Regions from separate parts of the Actinomadura sp. NPDC023710 genome, predicted to be linked through region 1. Evidence: riboswitches for the same ligand, from Rfam matches in the RefSeq annotation. Region 1 holds a riboswitch; each other region holds the start of a gene.
What was found. A riboswitch is a leader RNA that binds a small molecule or an ion and turns the genes downstream of it on or off. The one in region 1 is predicted to bind S-adenosylmethionine.

Region 1 (5,303 bases):
GAGGCGGCGGATACCGAGATCTCACCTCCCGGTGAGGACCGGGAGCACGGCGGCCGACAGTCTCGCCTGCCATTGCACTGGCGGGGAGTCCGTGTCTCCGTTTTCGCGGAGTCTCATTCGTCGCTGGCCGACGGCATTTGCGACGGTGTTTGCGACGGCCCGATGCGCCGGGGTCACCACGGCCTGGTTGGCCGCTTTTGTGGAGTATGGCGAACGGTGAGGATGTTCTTTCGTTCCCCGGGCAAGGGACCGCCGCAAACGGGTCCGGACATTGGGCGGCCGCTCCGGCGTCGATGCGTGACCGGGCCGGAGCGGCCGTGGTGCTTCGAGGCTCTGTCAGGAGCCGCGATTCACCGCTTGTTCGACTCCTGCTCGGGGCCCGCGACCGCGTTGATCACGGTGTTGCGCTTCCCGCCGTAGAGCTTGGTGGTGATGGGGCCGGTGATCGTCGCGCTGTTGCCGGCGTAGACGTTCGAGCGGGGCGATCCGCTGAGGTTCGTGAAGATTGCGTCGCCCGGGCCCTTCTCGCTGTTGACGACGGGGCCGTTCTGGCCGACGTTCGCCTTCTTGACAGCGTGGATGTGCACCGGCTTGGGGTGGCCCCCCGTGGTGGCCAGCCGCTGCCCGGCCTGCGGGGCGTTGGCGTCGGCCTGCTGCTGCGGGGCGTTCGGCTGAGCGTCCTGCTGCGGGGCGGCCTGCTCGGCACCCTGCTCCGGCGCGGCCTGCTGAGCGTCCTGCTGAGGAGCAGCCTGCGCCGCCTCCTGCTGCGGGGCGTTCAGCTGGGCCTCCTGCTGAGGAGCGGCCTGCTGCTCCGGGGCGGCCTGCTGCTCCGGCGCGGCCTGCTGCTCCGGCGCGGCCTGCTGCTCCGGGGCGGCCTGCTGCTCCGGTGCCGCCTGCTGAGCGTCCTGCTGAGGAGCAGCCTGCGCCGCCTCCTGCTGCGGGGCGTTCGGCTGGGCCTCCTGCTGAGGAGCGGCCTGCTGCTCCGGCGCGGCCTGCTGAGCGTCCTGCTGAGGAGCGGCCTGCTGGGCGCCCTGCTCCGGGGCGGCCTGCAGGGACTCCTGCTGCGGAGCCGCCTGCTGCGGAGCGGCCTGCTGCTCCGCGGCCTGGTGCTCGGCGGCCTTGGCGAGGGCGACCTTGGTGGCCTCCTGCTCGGAGCCCTCGACGCCGGTGACGGCCGTGTTGTGCTTCCCGCCGTGGAGTTTCGTGGTGATGTCACCGGTCTTCACCGGCTTGTTCCCGATCACCGGTGCGGCCTTGGGCGACTTGGTGATGTCGGTGTAGATCAGGTCGCCCGGACCCTTCTCACTGATGTACGAGGGGCCGTTGTGCCCCACGTACGCCTTCTCCACCTCGTAGAAGTTGATGTCGGCCATGGCCGAGGGAGCCGCGAGGACGGCCGCCCCCATCGTTATCCCGGTCACGGCCATCGTGCGCAAAATGCGCTTCATGCCTTTCCTCACTCTCGTATGCCGATCGGCGCCCCCAGGAGCGCCACTCCGGGATCAATCTTCCAGGCTGCGGCCAGCAAAAAACCCAAGTGACGGAGTGGTGGTGATCAAGATCAGAGCCGCATAACGGGCGCTCGCTAAAGCTTTTTCCATGCGCGTTTGGACGGACGGGGCGAACAGTCACACAATCCGGCATTCACTGGGGCAATCGGTTTCCGAAGAAGGGGGAATCGCCCAGATGTGCAAGCAAAAGCCCCGGCACGGTGGACGTGCCGGGGCTTTTGGGGACGAGACGGACGTCAGCCGCCCGCCACCGCGGGGATGATGGAGATCTGGGCGCCCTCGGGCGTCGGGGTGTCGAGGCCCTCGGCGAAGCGGACGTCCTCGTCACCGACGTAGACGTTCACGAACCGGCGGATCTTGCCCGCGTCGTCCAGGATGCGGGCGGAGATGCCGGAGTAGCTGGCCTCGAGGTCGGCGACGACCGCGCGCAGGGTCGTGCCCTCGGCCTTCACCTCGGACTCGCCACCGGTGTAGGTCCGCAGGATCGTCGGGATACGGACGGACACGCTGCTCATGCTGCTCCTTCGTTCTCAGGCGAGGCCCGCGGCGCGGAACGCCTCCAGGGACGGGGCGATGTTCGCCGACGGCGCGACGACCGGGGCGACGGCGTCCAGGGTCTTCAGGCCGTCCCCGGAGTTGATGATCACGGTCTCGGCGCCCGGGTCCAGGGCGCCGGCCTGGACGAGCTTGCGGAGGGTCGCGACGGTGACACCGCCGGCCGTCTCGCCGAAGATGCCCTCGGTGCGGGCCAGGAGCCGGATGCCCTCGACGACCTGCTCGTCGGTCACGTCCTCGACGGCGCCGCCGGTGCGGCGGGCGACGTCCAGGACGTAGGGGCCGTCGGCGGGGTTGCCGATGGCGAGGGACTTGGCGATCGTGTCGGGCTTCACGGGTCGGACGGCGTCGTGGCCCGCCTTGAACGCGGCGGCGACCGGGCCGCACCCGGCGGCCTGGGCGCCGAAGACGCGGTACGGCTTGTCCTCGACCAGGCCCAGCTTGATCAGTTCCTGGAAGGCCTTGTCGATCTTGGTGAGCTGGGAGCCGGACGCGACCGGCACGACGATCTGGTCCGGCAGCCGCCAGCCGAGCTGCTCGGCGATCTCGTAGCCGAGCGTCTTGGAGCCCTCGGCGTAGTAGGGGCGGACGTTGACGTTGACGAACGCCCAGTCGTCCTGCTCGCCGGCGATCTCGGACGCGAGCCGGTTGACGTCGTCGTAGTTGCCGTCGACCGTCACGAACGTCCCGCCGTACACGGCCGTCGTGATGATCTTCTGGGACTCCAGGTTCGACGGGACGAACACCGCGCTGCGGATCCCGGCGCGGGCCGCCGCGGCGGCGACGGCGTTGGCGAGGTTCCCGGTGGACGGACAGGCCAGCACCTTGAACCCCAGCTCACGGGCGGCGGCGAGCGCCACGGCGACGACGCGGTCCTTGAACGAGTGGGTCGGGTTCCCGCTGTCGTCCTTCACCCACAGGCTCTGCAGGCCGAGGCTCTCCGCGAGGTTGTCGGCGCGGACGAGACGGGTCAGGCCCGGCTCGGTGTTCGGGGTGTCGGCGACGTTGCCCGGGACGGGCAGCAGCCCGCGGTACCGCCAGATGTTGCGCGGCCCGGACTCGATGGCCTCCCGGGTGACGCCGCCGAAGTCGTAGGCGATCTCCAGGGGGCCGAAACATTCCTCACACGCGTAGAAGGGCCCGAGGTCGCGGGACGTGCCGCATTCGCGGCAGACGAGAGCGGTAGCCGGTCCGAGGTCTGTGGCAGGCGTGAGTGCCATGAGGGCGAGGCCTTTCTCCCCATCTTCCCTGCGCCACCTTGGTCGCAGGCCGGAGTTGGCACCATCTCCCGGCAGGCCTCGCAGGATCGCGACGCGCCACAGCCGGGTGGTTGCCGGGGCTTCGCAGGGCCGGTCCCTCCACCCCTCTGGATGAGCGGTATTAAGTTGTCGATCACGAGCGCTTTGAGCTCGTATGCGTGACTTTACATGAACTGACCGGATGCCAGACAGGCGGGTCCAGCGATTGAGACGTTACCCGGCGGAGGTCTTGATCACGCGCTGGGTCGGATCGAGGAACACGTGCCGGACGGTCGGGACGCGCTCCCGGAGCCGCCGGTCGATCTCGCCGGCGACGTCCTCGGCCTCGTCGGCGCTGATGTCGTCGGAGAAGTGCACCTTCGCGGCGACGAGGAGCTGCTCGGGGCCGAAGTGCATGGTGAGCAGTTCGTCCACGCCGGTCACGCCGGGGGCGCCGAGGATCTCGGCGCGGATCTCGCGCTGCTCGGCGGGGTCGGCCGCCCGGCCGATGAGCAGGCCCATGCTCTCCCGGCCGATCGAGAAGGCGAGGACGACCAGGAGGACCCCGATGAGGACGGACGCGAGCCCGTCCCAGAACTCCGAGCCGGTGATCTGGCGCATCGCGAGCCCGCCGGCGGCGAGGGCGAGGCCGATCATCGCGGCGGTGTCCTCGAACAGCGCGGTCTTGAACGTCACGTCGGGCGACTTGCGGACGTGCTCGACGAGGTCGCGGTCGTTCTCGCGCGTCTCCTTCTTGGCCTGGTAGAAGGCGCGGAGCCAGGACGCCCCCTCCAGCACCGCGCCGAGGCCGAGGACGGCGTAGGCGAGCCACACCGTCGTCCCACCGCCGCCGTGGCCGGTCATGGTCAGGATGCCTTCGAAGATCGAGAACCCGGCGCCGGCCACGAAGATGCCGAACGCGGCGAGCAGCGACCACACGTACCGCTCGTTGCCGTATCCGAAGGGGTGGCGCCGGTCGGGGGGCCGCTCGCTGCGCCGGAGCGAGGTGTAGAGAAAGCCCTGGTTCAGGGTGTCGGCCACCGAGTGCGCGCTCTCCGCGAGCATGGCGCTGGACCCGGCCAGCAGGCCGGCGAACAGCTTCGTGATCGCGAGGATGAGGTTCGCTGCACCGGCGACGAGCACGGTCTTCGTCGTCTCGGACTTGCTCATTGCCGCCGGATACCCCCTGGGTGGATGACTAATCGGGCGGAACGGCCAGAAGCCCCGGCGATGACGGCCACCTCGCGGGTCACTTTGATGCGCCTCGGCCGCAACTGAGACCCTTCCCGTATGAGCCAAGTGCTGGTGGCCTCGAACCGGGGGCCCGTGTCGTTCTCGCTGTCGGACGACGGCGGGCTCACCATGCGGCGCGGGGGCGGCGGACTCGTGTCGGGCCTCGCCGCCGTCACGGGCGCCCCCCGCGACCCGGGCCCGCCGCGCCCGGCCGGGACGGAGCGGGAGCCGTCCGCCGGCGGCGCGGACGTTCTCTGGGTGTGCGCGAGCCTCGGCGAGGCCGACCGCACGGCCGCGCGCCGCTCCCCGGACGGACGCCTCGACCTCGCCGGATACGAGACCGGCGGTGCCGCGGTGCGGATGCTCGACATCCCGGCGGCCACGTTCGACCGCGCCTACAACGGCGTCGCCAACTCGACGCTGTGGTTCGTCCACCACCTGTTGTACGACACACCGCGCAACCCGCATTTCGACGCCCGCGCCCGGCGCGACTGGCAGTCCTACGAGGCGTACAACGCGGCCTTCGCGGACGCCCTCGCACGGGACGCCGCCGAGGGCGCGAAGGCGGCGATCCAGGACTACCACCTGTCGCTGGCTCCCCGGATGCTGCGCGACCGGCGCCCCGACCTGAAGATCGTGCACTTCTCTCACACGCCCTGGGCGCCGCCGGAGTACTTCGGCCTGCTCCCGGACGACATCGGCGCGCAGATCCTTCTCGGCATCCTCGGCGCCGACCACGCCGGCTTCCTCACCGAGCGGTGGGCGT
Region 2 (5,303 bases), on a different contig from region 1:
CGGAAGGCGGCGCCGAGACCGGTCGTGCACAGCACCGTGATCAGCAGCAGCACGAAGCTCAGCGCGGCGGCCACCGGATAATCGAAGACCGTGGAGATCTGGTCGTAGACGCGGATGCCGGCCAGCGGCTGGTTCGCGCCGCCCACCAGCAGTGGAGTGATGTAGATGCCCATCGCGAGCGCGAAGACGACGAGCGCGCCGCTGAGGGCGCCGGGCAGGCTCAGCGGCACGGTGACCCGCGCGAACGTCCGCACCGGTCCGGCGCCCAGGACCCGCGAGGCTCGCAGGACGTCGCGGTCGAGCCCGCCCAGGGCCGTCGTCAGCGGGACGATCGCGAAGGGCAGCAGCACGTGCGTCACCGACACCACGACCGCCGAGTAGCTGGTCAGCAGGTGCGCGGGCTGGTCGAGGACCCCCAGCGCGACGAGTGCCCGGTTCACCGGTCCGTTCGCGCCGAGGAGCACGACCCAGCCGTAGCTGCGCACCACGACGCTCGTCAGCAGCGGGGAGAGCACGGTGACGAAGAGCAGCGTGCGGAGCAGACCGGGCCGCCGCTGCGCGAGCGTGTACGCCGCCGGGTAGGCGAGCACGACGCACAGCACCGTCACCAGCACGGCGGTGAGCAGCGTGCGGATGAGCGCCTCGTAGAAGAAGGGCTCGGTGAACACGCGAACGTACTGCTGGACGGTGTAGCCGGGCAGTGCCGCGTTGCTCCCGTCCACGGGACGGAAGCTGAGCTGGAGGAGCCGCACGAGCGGAGCGACGAAAAGCGCAAGGAGGAAGACCAGCAGGGGCACCACGTACGCCGTGCCGCGCCACCGCGTCCGCCGCCTCGCGCGCGGGGTGTGGGCCATCGCTACCGCCCCGTCCCAGAATCCAGGACGATCAGGTCGGCGGGGTCCCAGCTCGCGGTGACGGCGGTCCCGGTGCCCGGCGGGTCGGCGCTGCCGGCGCCGCTGTCGGCGACGTGCACGGTGAGCACGAGACCGCCCGCCGTCCGCACCTCGACCTGCCAGGCGCCGCCCGTGAACGAGCGGTAGGCGACGGTCCCGGTCACCCCGGTCGCCGCGCCCGTCCCGGCGGCGGGCGCCAGGCGGATCCGTTCGGGCCGGATGGCCACGACGGCCTTGCGCCCGGGGACCGGATCCGGGAGGCCGACCGGCACCGCGAGACCGCCGACGTCCAGGGCAAGGTCCTCGCGGACCGTCCCCTCCAGCACGTTGGCGGCACCGATGAACTGCGCCACGAAACGGCTCGCGGGGCGCCGGTAGACCTCGTCGGGCGTGTCGAGCTGCTCCAGCCTGCCGCCGTTCAGCACCGCGATGCGGTCCGACAGCGACAGCGCCTCCTCCTGGTCGTGGGTGACGAAGACCATGGTCGTGCCGACACTCCGCTGGATCTTGCGGAGCTCCACGCGCATCTCCCGGCGCAGTTTGGCGTCGAGGTTCGACAACGGCTCATCCAGGAGCAGCACCGCCGGGCGGGTGGCCAGGGCGCGGGCGATGGCCACCCGCTGCTGCTGGCCGCCGGACAGCGCCCGTGGGCGCCGGTCGGCGAACTCCTCGAGACCGACCAGACGCAGCGCCTCGGCGACCCGCTCCGCGCGCTCCCTCTTGGGCACCCGGTGCACCCGCATTCCGTAGGCGACGTTGCTCGCGACGGACAGGTGCGGGAACAGCGCGTAGTTCTGGAAGACCATGCCGAGTCCTCGCCGGTGAGGTGGCAGACCGGTGATGTCGGCGCCGTCGACGAGGATGCGACCGCTCTCGGGCGCCACGAACCCGGCGATGGCGTTCAGGAGCGTGGTCTTGCCGCAGCCGCTCGGCCCGAGGATCGACAGGAACTCGCCGCGCCTCACGGACAACCGGTCCAGGTCCAGGACGCGGTGGCCGTCGTAGCCGGCGGCCAGGCCCTCGATCTCGACGTGCCCGCCCTCGGCGGACCCGGTGGTGGCCGGGGCGCCGCCCGCGGGCGCGCCGGTCAGCGGAAGATCTCGTTCCACCGCTGCTGCCATTCGTTCAGCTTCGGCGTGGCGACGTCGTAGTCCACCCAGTTGAACTTCCGGTAGACGTCCGTGCCGTACTTGATCTTCGACTTGAAGGCGGGGCTGTAGTCGATCTTGCTGTTGGAACCCGCGTACCAGTTGCCCTCGGCGAAGGTCTTCTGGTTGGTCGCGTTCGTGACGTACCCGAGGAACTTGTAGGCCAGATCCGTCTTCTTGCTGTCCGCGGTCAGAAAGTAGCTGCTGAGCGCGCCGACCGCGCCGGACCTCGGGTAGGTGAAGCCGACCTTGCTGCCGGCCTGGGCCATCGCGAAGGCCCGCCCGTCCCAGTACGGCACCACCCACGCCTCACCGTTCTGGATGGCGCTCTGCACGGCCGTTGCGTTCGCCGGATAGGACGACACGCAGCCCTTCAGTTGCTCCAGTTGCTTGAACGCCCTGTCGACGGCCGCGGGATCCGACAGCTTTCCACCCTGGCCGGTCACCAGCGCGCTGAAGAACTCCAGTCCGGGGTTGTAGGTCAGCGGCGGAAGCGCCACGTGCCCGCAGAGGTTCTTGTCGAAGATGTCCTGCCAGTCGACCGGTGCCTGCTTGACCTTGTCGGTGCGGTAGAGCAGGCCGGTCGAGCCGATCGTCAACGGGACGCCGTAGCTCTTCCCGGACACCGTGTTCTTCTCGATCTCCACCGGGTCGAGGTCGCTCCAGTTGCCCACCTTCCCGGTCTCCAGCGGCTGGACCAACTTCCCCGCCACGGCCGGCCGGGCCGCGTCGGGGGTCAGCACGACCAGGTCGAACGGCGGGTTCTTGCCGCCCGAGGCGCGCAGCTGGGTCAGCCACTCGGCGTTGGCGCCCGGGACGAGGTTCACCTTGACGCCCGTGTCTCGCTCGAACGGCTCGACGAAGGACTTCTTGAACAGGTCCTCCCACGGCCCCGAGAACACCGTGACCGTCAGTTCCTTCCCGCCGCCCTTGCCCGAGCCGCCGGTGTCGGCGGTGTCCACCCCGCACGCCGCGGCGGCCAGCAGCGCCACCGCGCTGATGACGGCGAACGCCGATCGCCTTTCCACGTCTTGCTCCTCCATGTCCGAGCCGGCACAGCGATGGGTGTGCGGCGAGCGCACGTCACCGTTCCCCGAAACCTCGGGGAACGCGGCCCTTATGGATCCGCGCTTGTCGTCGCATGTCCGGCAGACGACCGTGTCCTCACCCGGAGCACCCCACCGCGGTCGGAGGGTTGCCGCCCAGCAAGCCGGGGCTTGGCGCTGGAACTCGTGACGCGAGGAAACATACCATATAAAAACGGTCGGAATACTATAATTTGGACGACCGAAGACTCGGGGAGCCGCCGCCCGCCTCAGGTCGCCGCCCGGGCTCGTTGCGCGGTCCGTGCGTGGGGGAGGCCCGGGCGCTACTGGATCTGGTCGGGTTGCGATGGTGGGCGCGGGGTCGTTCGCGATGGGTTCGCGTTCGACGAGACCGATCCGGCGATGTTCGTGCTCATGGCGCATGCCTCGCTCGAGCCGACGGGGCTCGTGGAGCCCGGCGTGCACCGGACCCGGGGCGGCCTGATGTTCGTGAACCCGCCGCCGGGCGAGATCGTGGTCGCCGAATTCGACCGGCTCGGGGCGGCCGGGCGCGGTCCGGTGATGCCGGGCGGAGTTCGCGGCCGCGGTCCGCCGGGTCAGCGGTGCCGAGGTCACGGTCGGCAGGTTCGACGGAGGAGTCCGTGTCACCGATCATGCCCGCCTGGCGCGGGAGTACCGGCGCGGCCGGGTGCTGCTGGCGGGGGACGCCGCGCACCTGCACTCCCCGATGGGGGGCCAGGGGCTCAACGTCGGGCTACAGGACGCGGCCAATCTCGGCTGCCGCCGAGCGTGTCGTGCGCAATACCCTCGCCCAGAGCGCCCTTCTGCGCACCGACCCGCACAGTGAGGCACTGCGGGCGGTCGTTGCCGAGCTGATCGAGCTGCCCGAGGCCAAGCGCCACCTCGCAGAGATGGTTTCGGGGACCGCTACCAGGCTTCCCGTGCCACCCGACAGTCACCCGCTGGCCGGGACGTTCGCCCCGGCTCCGGTTCTGGCCGCGATAGACGATGCCGTCCGGCCCGTCTCCGTGCCCTCCGAGGGACTGCCGTCCATGGTGGTCCGGCCCGACGGCTACATCGAGTCGGTCTCCTAGCGGGTGAACAGCGGTGCCTGGCTTCCCGTCCCTGTCGAAGTTCGTCGTGCGAGGGGTGACTTTGAGGTGGGCCGCGGGCACTGACCGACTGGCCGGTCACGGGGTCGGGTTGGCGCGGAACCAGTCGAGGGTGGCGGTGATGGCGTCGGTGTGCGGTGTCGTAGCGAACGGACCGAAGGTGGCGGTGAACTTCGAGGTGTCGCTCACGAACGGCCGGTCGCGCTGGTACCAAGTCTCGCCGAGGGCACGGACGGTCGGGTCGAACAGGCCGATCAGGCGTTGCATCGGGCGTCCGAGCGCCGCCGTCTTGCCGGGCCGGCCAAGCCCGGAGAGCACCAAGCCGAGGAATTCCCTGCCCGTCACGGCCGGCGCCGTCGGCAGGTGCCAGGCCTGGCCGTCCGCCCGCGCGTCGCTGCCGAGCGTCACGAGGCCCCGGGCTATGTCGGGCAGGTAGCTGAGTGTGTGAGGCTCGTCGAGCGACCCGACCCAGCGGGCGGTCTTCCGGCCGAGCGCCGCCGCGAACACCGTCGGGCCGACGACGGTGTTGACGCCGCCGGGGCCGTAGTAGTCGGAGGCTCTGCCGAGGGCGACGCGCAGTTCACCGGAGCGGTGGGCGGCCAGCAGCGCCTCGGCCATCGCGGCGCGTGTCCGCCCTTTGGGGTTGCGGGCGGCGTAGGGCAGGTCCTCGGTCAGCGCCCCGTCGACGGGGCCGTACATGTACAGGTTGTCGGCGAAAACCAGCTTGGCGCCGGCGGCGGCCGCGCCCTGGCGCACCGCGTCGGTCATGTGGGGGAAGTCCTCCACCCATCGGACGTACGCAGGGGCGGCGCAGTGGTAGACGACCTCGGCCCCGGCGCAGGCGGCCTTGGCGCCCACGACAGTGGTGATGTCGCCTTGATGGACCTCGACACCATGCAGCGCCGGCACCCGGCCGCTGCGGTTGACCGCGCGGACGCGATGCCCCCGGGAGACGAGCTCGCGAACCACAGAGGCGCCGACGGCCCCTCCAGCGCCGAGGACGACATGCAGATCAGTTTCAGCGGGCACAGCGGCCTCCCGTAGTACAGTTTAGGAACACTGTTATGGAACACCGTTGCGATACGATTGTCAAATGGCCCGCCC
Region 3 (5,303 bases), on a different contig from region 1:
AACGCCCCGAACGGGATGAGCAAGAAGATCCGCACCGGTGCGGTGTCGGTCGACCCGAAGACCGGGCAGGTGCTCGCCTTCTACGGCGGCCGCGGCTACCTGGAGGAGGCGCTGAGCAGCGCCTTCGGCGACTGGGCGCAGGCCGGGTCGGGGTTCAAGCCGATCGCGCTGGCGGCCGCGCTGGACGACGGCAAGACGCTGTCGACCAGCTACGACGGCAGCTCCCCGCAGTACTTCCACGGCTCGTCCATCCACAACGACAGCAACGAGAACTTCGGGACGGTCAACCTCGTCACCGCCACCGAGCACTCGATCAACACCGCCTACGTCAACCTCGGCCAGGACATCGGCAACAAGAAGATCGTCGCCATGGCCGAGAAGATGGGCATCCCCGGGTCGCAGATGAAGCCGGCGCAGCGGGACGCCGCCACGTTCCCGCTCGGCGTCGTGTCGCTGCACCCCGTCCAGCAGGCGGGCGTGTACTCGACGTTCGCCTCCGAGGGCGTGCACCGGACGCCGTTCGTGGTGAAGTCGGTCACCGACAACGAGAACCACAAGCGCACGTTCGCCGAGAAGGGCGAGCGGGCGTTCAGCCAGCAGGTCGCCCGTGACGCCACCTACGCCATGCAGAAGGTCGTGCAGGGCGGCACCGGCACCGGCGCGCAGCTGCCCGACGGCCGCGACGTCGCCGGCAAGACCGGAACCACCGACGAGGGCCGCGCGATCTGGTTCAACGGGTTCATCCCGCAGATGGCGACGACGGTCTCGATGTTCCGCAGCGACGGCAAGCCGCTGAACATCCCCGGGTACGGCGCGTACGGCGGGCAGCTGCCCGCCCAGATGTGGCGCTCGTACATGTCGGACGCGGTGAACATCAAGGGCTACGAGCCCGAGTCCTTCGGGGAGCCGTCGATGACGCCCGGCGGCGGCTGGGGCGGGCCGACGCAGGACGTCCCGCCGGGCGGCACGCAGCCGCCGGACACGGGCGGGCCGGTCGAGCCGCCGCCGTCCACGGAACGTCCCGACATCCCGACGCCCCCCACCGACCTGCCGACCATCATCCCGCCGCAGCAGCCCGGCGGTGGCGGCGACGGGGGCGATGGAGGCGACGGAGGCGACGGTGGGACCGGCGGCGACCCCGGAGGCGGAACGGGCGACGGGCCGCTCGGCCGCCCCGGCACCGGCGGGTAGCCCCCGCGCCCGCCTCTAGTCGCAGGCCTTGCCGATGGTGGCCGGCGTCTCCCTGATCACACTGTCGAGCTGGGAGACGTCGCCGGTGCCGACCCCGGGCGCGGCGGCGCGGAGCCTGCCCGCCTCCGCCTTGAGCGCCTTGCTCAGGTCGGCGTCGTCGGCCTGCTTCGCGAGCCCGTCGACGCGTCCGGCGAGCTGCTCGGTCGCCTGCCGCCACTGCGCGGGCTCCGCCGCCGGAAGGCTCCGCACCTGGGTGACGTACTGCTGGAACGCCTTCTTCGTGTCGGTGCACACCTGGCCGGAGTTGCCGCCGCCCAGCGCCCCGCACCCGCTGAGGGCGCCGAGCACCAGCGCGCCGCCGGCCAGCGTCCGAACCACCCCGTACCGCATCGCACCCTCCCCTTGATCCCCGATCGGCTCCGCATATACTTCCGCATGAGGTCATGAGCGCCAGCGCAAAGCCCCGGCTTGCTGGCCGGCAACCCTTCGTCCGCGATGGGGTGCCCCGGGTGAGGACCTGGCCGGACGCGGCACCGCGTTCCGGCAAGCGCGGATCCCGACGGACATCCCGGGGTCCCCGACCCGGAAGGTTCCGGCATGCCCACGCTGCTCGCCCGCTCCCCCATCACGCCTGCTGTGACGCGCCCCGAGGGGGTCCGGGTTCGCCCGCTTCCCCGCGTCATCGGAGCGGACGTCCCGGTTCCGGTGCGGGACGGCCGCCACGTCCCCTACGCCAACTTCGACTACGCCGCCAGCGCCCCCTGTCTGGAGGCGGTGCACGAGGCCGTCACCCGCGCGCTGCCGTACTACAGCAGCGTCCACCGCGGCGCGGGGTACGCGTCCCAGGTCACGACGTCCGCCTACGAGGACGCGCGGGAGACCGTGCGGTCGTTCCTCGGCGCGTGGCGGCGCTCGGCCGTGGTGTTCACGCGCAACACGACCGACGCGATGAACCTGCTCGCGCACGCCGTCCCGGCCGGGACGAGCGTCGTCGTCTTCGAGAGCGAGCACCACGCGTCGCTGCTGCCGTGGAAGCGCGCCGTGCGCCTCCCGGCGCCCGCCACCCCGGCCGAGGCCCTCTCGGCGGCCGACCGCGCGCTGCGCTCGTGCCCGATCGGGTCGCGGCTGCTCGTCGTCACCGCCGCGTCCAACGTCACCGGCGAGCTGTGGCCGATCGAGGAGCTCGCGCACGTCGCGCACCGCAACGGCGCCCGTATCGCGGTGGACGCGGCGCAGCTCGTCCCGCACCGCCCCCTCGACATGACCGCGCTCGGCCTCGACTACGTCGCGTTCTCCGGGCACAAGCTGTACGCGCCGTTCGGTGCGGGCGTGCTCGCCGGGCGGGCCGACTGGCTGCGCGCCGCCGAGCCCTACCTCAAGGGCGGCGGCGCGAGCGCCTCGGTCGGGGAGACGACCCGGTGGGCGCCCTCCGCCGAGCAGCGGCACGAGGCGGGCTCCCCGAACGTCCTCGGCGCCCTCGCGCTGGCCGCCGCGTGCGAGACGCTGTCCCCCGCCTGGGACGACCTGGCCGCTCGCGAAGAGGAGCTGGTGGAACGTCTGCGGTCGGGACTCGCGGCGCTCCCCCGCGTCAGGGAGCTGACGCTGTGGGGGGAGCGGGCGCCGCGCGTCGGAATCGTGTCGTTCACCGTGGACGGCTGGAACGCGCGGGACGTGGCGCTTACGCTGTCCGAGGAGCACGGCATCGGGGTACGCGACGGGAAGTTCTGCGCCCACCCCTTCGTCCGGCACCTGCTGGGCGAGGACCGGAGCGCCGTCCGCGCGAGCATCGGCATCGGGACGGACGAGGAGCACATCGACCGGCTGCTCACCGCCCTCGCCGCGTTGACTGCGCGCTGACAGCCTCCGACCTGGGAACTCTCGCGCGCAGTCAGATGATTATGCTCTTTGGTCCTGTTCGCCCATGTAGCGTAGGCAGTCGCGCGGGGACGAGCACGCTAGAAACAGGGGGTGGCGACCGTGGCCGACGCGTGGCGACCCACGTCGGAACTGGAGCACCGACTGCAGGAGACCGTACGGGCCGGCGACCAGGAGAGCTACTTCCGCCTCCTCGCGGACGCCGACCTCGTCGTTCCCGTTCCGCCCGACCTGGTGGACGGCGTCCTCGCGGGGGAGGCCCAGCCGTCGTGGCCCACCCAGGAGGAGGACGGCCGGGTCCACGTCCTGGTTTACACGTCGGCGGCGGCGATGCGGGCGTGCCTCGGGCCGTCCTACCAGCACTTCATGACCGTCCGGTTCGGCGACATCGCCGAGAGCTGGCCGGACAGCCGCTGGTGGCTCGCCGTGGACGCCCCCGCGCGCGGAGTCCCCGCCGCCCTGCCGATCGAGGCGCGGCTGCCGGCCTGGTTCGTCCGGCAGGTCGCCGAGGGCGACGGCCGCCCCCCGCAGGTCGGCCGCGCGTCCCCGCCGTGGGAGGAGCTGCGCGACCAGCACCGCGACCTGCCCCGCGAGGCGCCGCGCCCGGAGTTCCAGCCGGCCAACGACGTGGAGCGCGAGCTGCTGCGGGCCGCCGCGAACAACGACCACGACCTGTTCCTGCAGACGCTGGCGGCCACCGACGTGCTGCTGCCCGTCCCGGACGACATGGACTTCTCACTGCGTCCGGGCCGCCCCGGCTTCCCGTGGCAGACCCGTGAGGTCGACGGCTCCACCGTCGTCCCGGTCTTCACCTCGCCCGAACGCCTGGCCGAGGCGTCCGGGCCCGGCACCGAGCACATCGCGCTGCCGTTCACCGTCGCGCTGCGCTACTGGCCGGACCACCACTGGCTCCTCGCCATCAACTCCGGCTCGCCCGCGGGCGGCACCGTCCTCGCGCAGCAGCTCCCCGGCCTCGCCACCTGGGCCGACCAGCGCGCCGCCCAGCGGATGACCGACCGCTTCGAGCCCCAGAACGACATCGAGCAGCGCCTCTTCGACGCCGCCCGCCGCCGCGACACCGAGACGTTCTTCAAGATCCTCCTCGGTGCCCAGGTGCTCGTCCCGGTGGACGCCGAGACCCCGTGGGGCATCGTCCCCGGCGACCCCGAGTTCCCGTGGCGCCCCGTCCCCGTCCACGGGCGGACGTCGATCCAGATCTTCACGTCGCTGAAGTGGATGAACGAGGCGATCGGTTCGTCGCGCTTCATCATGCCGAGCCTTCTGGAGATGGTCACCGCCTGGCCGGACGCCTCGTGGACGCTCGTCCTCAACCCGGGCACGCCCATCGACGCGTCCATGCCGGGCGAGCAGGTCCGCACCCTCAGCGGCCCGCCCGCTCCCCCGTCCGCCGCGACGCCCCCGCCTCCGGACGCGCCCTCGGTTCCGGTGGCCCCCGCCGTCCCGGCCGCCCCCGCCGCCGGCCCGGGCCGGCACGCGGGCCCGCCGCCCGCGGACGAGCCCGCCGTCCCCGCGCCCGCGGAATCAGGCCGCCACCATGCAGGAACACCTGGCGGCGCCGCGCAGCTCGGCCTTCCTGAAGCCGTGCCCCCGGCCCCCGCGCACTTCGGCGAGGCGGCCGCACCCCATCCGGCCGCACCCCATCCGGCCGCGCCCGACACGGCGGTTGAGGCGGGCGACGTCTCGGCCGCCGATGTTCCGGGGCCCGTACCGGGCGTTCCGGGGAGCCACTTCGCGGATCCGTCCAGCACTGCCATCGACCCAGGCCACATGGCCGGACCTGTGCCGGCGGCCACCCCCGGCACGGCCAACCCGCCCGGCGGCCTCCCCGACCCCGCATCTCAGGGCACCGACCCCCTCAGCGCCACGCCAGGAGCGCCGGCAGACGCGGGCCGTCCTTATTCCGGCGCGCCCACTCCCGTCACGCCCGACCCGTCCGGCATCGAAGAGCCCGGCCTCCCCGAACCCGCCCCTCAGGGCACCGAACGCCTCGGTGCCGCGCCAGGAGCACCGGGAGACGCGGGCCGCCACCTCGCGGACGCGCCTTCCAGCGCCCCCGCTCCTGGACCTGCGCCCCAGAGCACCGAGCCTCCAAGCACCGCACCGGGCCTGCAAGACGACGCCAGCCGATCCCACCTAGGCGCACCCAGCGCAACCACCCCCGGCGGCGTCCCGGAGCCTGGCCTCCCCGGGCCTACGGCTCAAGGCGCCACGCCCCT

Region 2: linked by a shared signal. The riboswitch ahead of AB0H37_RS37870 (extracellular solute-binding protein) and the one ahead of thrC (threonine synthase) in region 1 are both predicted to bind S-adenosylmethionine.
Region 3: linked by a shared signal. The riboswitch ahead of AB0H37_RS02400 (aminotransferase class V-fold PLP-dependent enzyme) and the one ahead of thrC (threonine synthase) in region 1 are both predicted to bind S-adenosylmethionine.

What each region holds. Positions count from the first base shown of each region.
Region 1 is NZ_JBFAGB010000041.1:3,903-9,205, forward strand. Features, by position in the region: gene AB0H37_RS35505 (hypothetical protein) at 351-1,448, opposite strand; gene AB0H37_RS35510 (MoaD/ThiS family protein) at 1,748-2,026, opposite strand; gene thrC (threonine synthase) at 2,042-3,286, opposite strand; SAM riboswitch class I at 3,303-3,443, opposite strand; gene AB0H37_RS35520 (cation diffusion facilitator family transporter) at 3,539-4,474, opposite strand; gene AB0H37_RS35525 (trehalose-6-phosphate synthase) at 4,595-5,303, shown strand, end outside.
Region 2 is NZ_JBFAGB010000047.1:29,072-34,374, reverse strand. Features, by position in the region: gene AB0H37_RS37880 (ABC transporter permease) at 1-854, opposite strand, end outside; gene AB0H37_RS37875 (ABC transporter ATP-binding protein) at 857-2,014, opposite strand; gene AB0H37_RS37870 (extracellular solute-binding protein) at 1,981-3,069, opposite strand; SAM riboswitch class IV at 3,164-3,279, opposite strand; partial or broken gene AB0H37_RS37865 (FAD-dependent monooxygenase) at 3,716-3,934, shown strand; gene AB0H37_RS37860 (hypothetical protein) at 3,882-4,181, shown strand; gene AB0H37_RS37855 (NAD-dependent epimerase/dehydratase family protein) at 4,278-5,228, opposite strand; gene AB0H37_RS37850 (TetR/AcrR family transcriptional regulator) at 5,293-5,303, shown strand, end outside.
Region 3 is NZ_JBFAGB010000002.1:65,218-70,520, forward strand. Features, by position in the region: gene AB0H37_RS02390 (transglycosylase domain-containing protein) at 1-1,191, shown strand, start outside; gene AB0H37_RS02395 (hypothetical protein) at 1,207-1,581, opposite strand; SAM riboswitch class IV at 1,631-1,747, shown strand; gene AB0H37_RS02400 (aminotransferase class V-fold PLP-dependent enzyme) at 1,789-3,048, shown strand; gene AB0H37_RS02405 (SseB family protein) at 3,160-5,303, shown strand, end outside.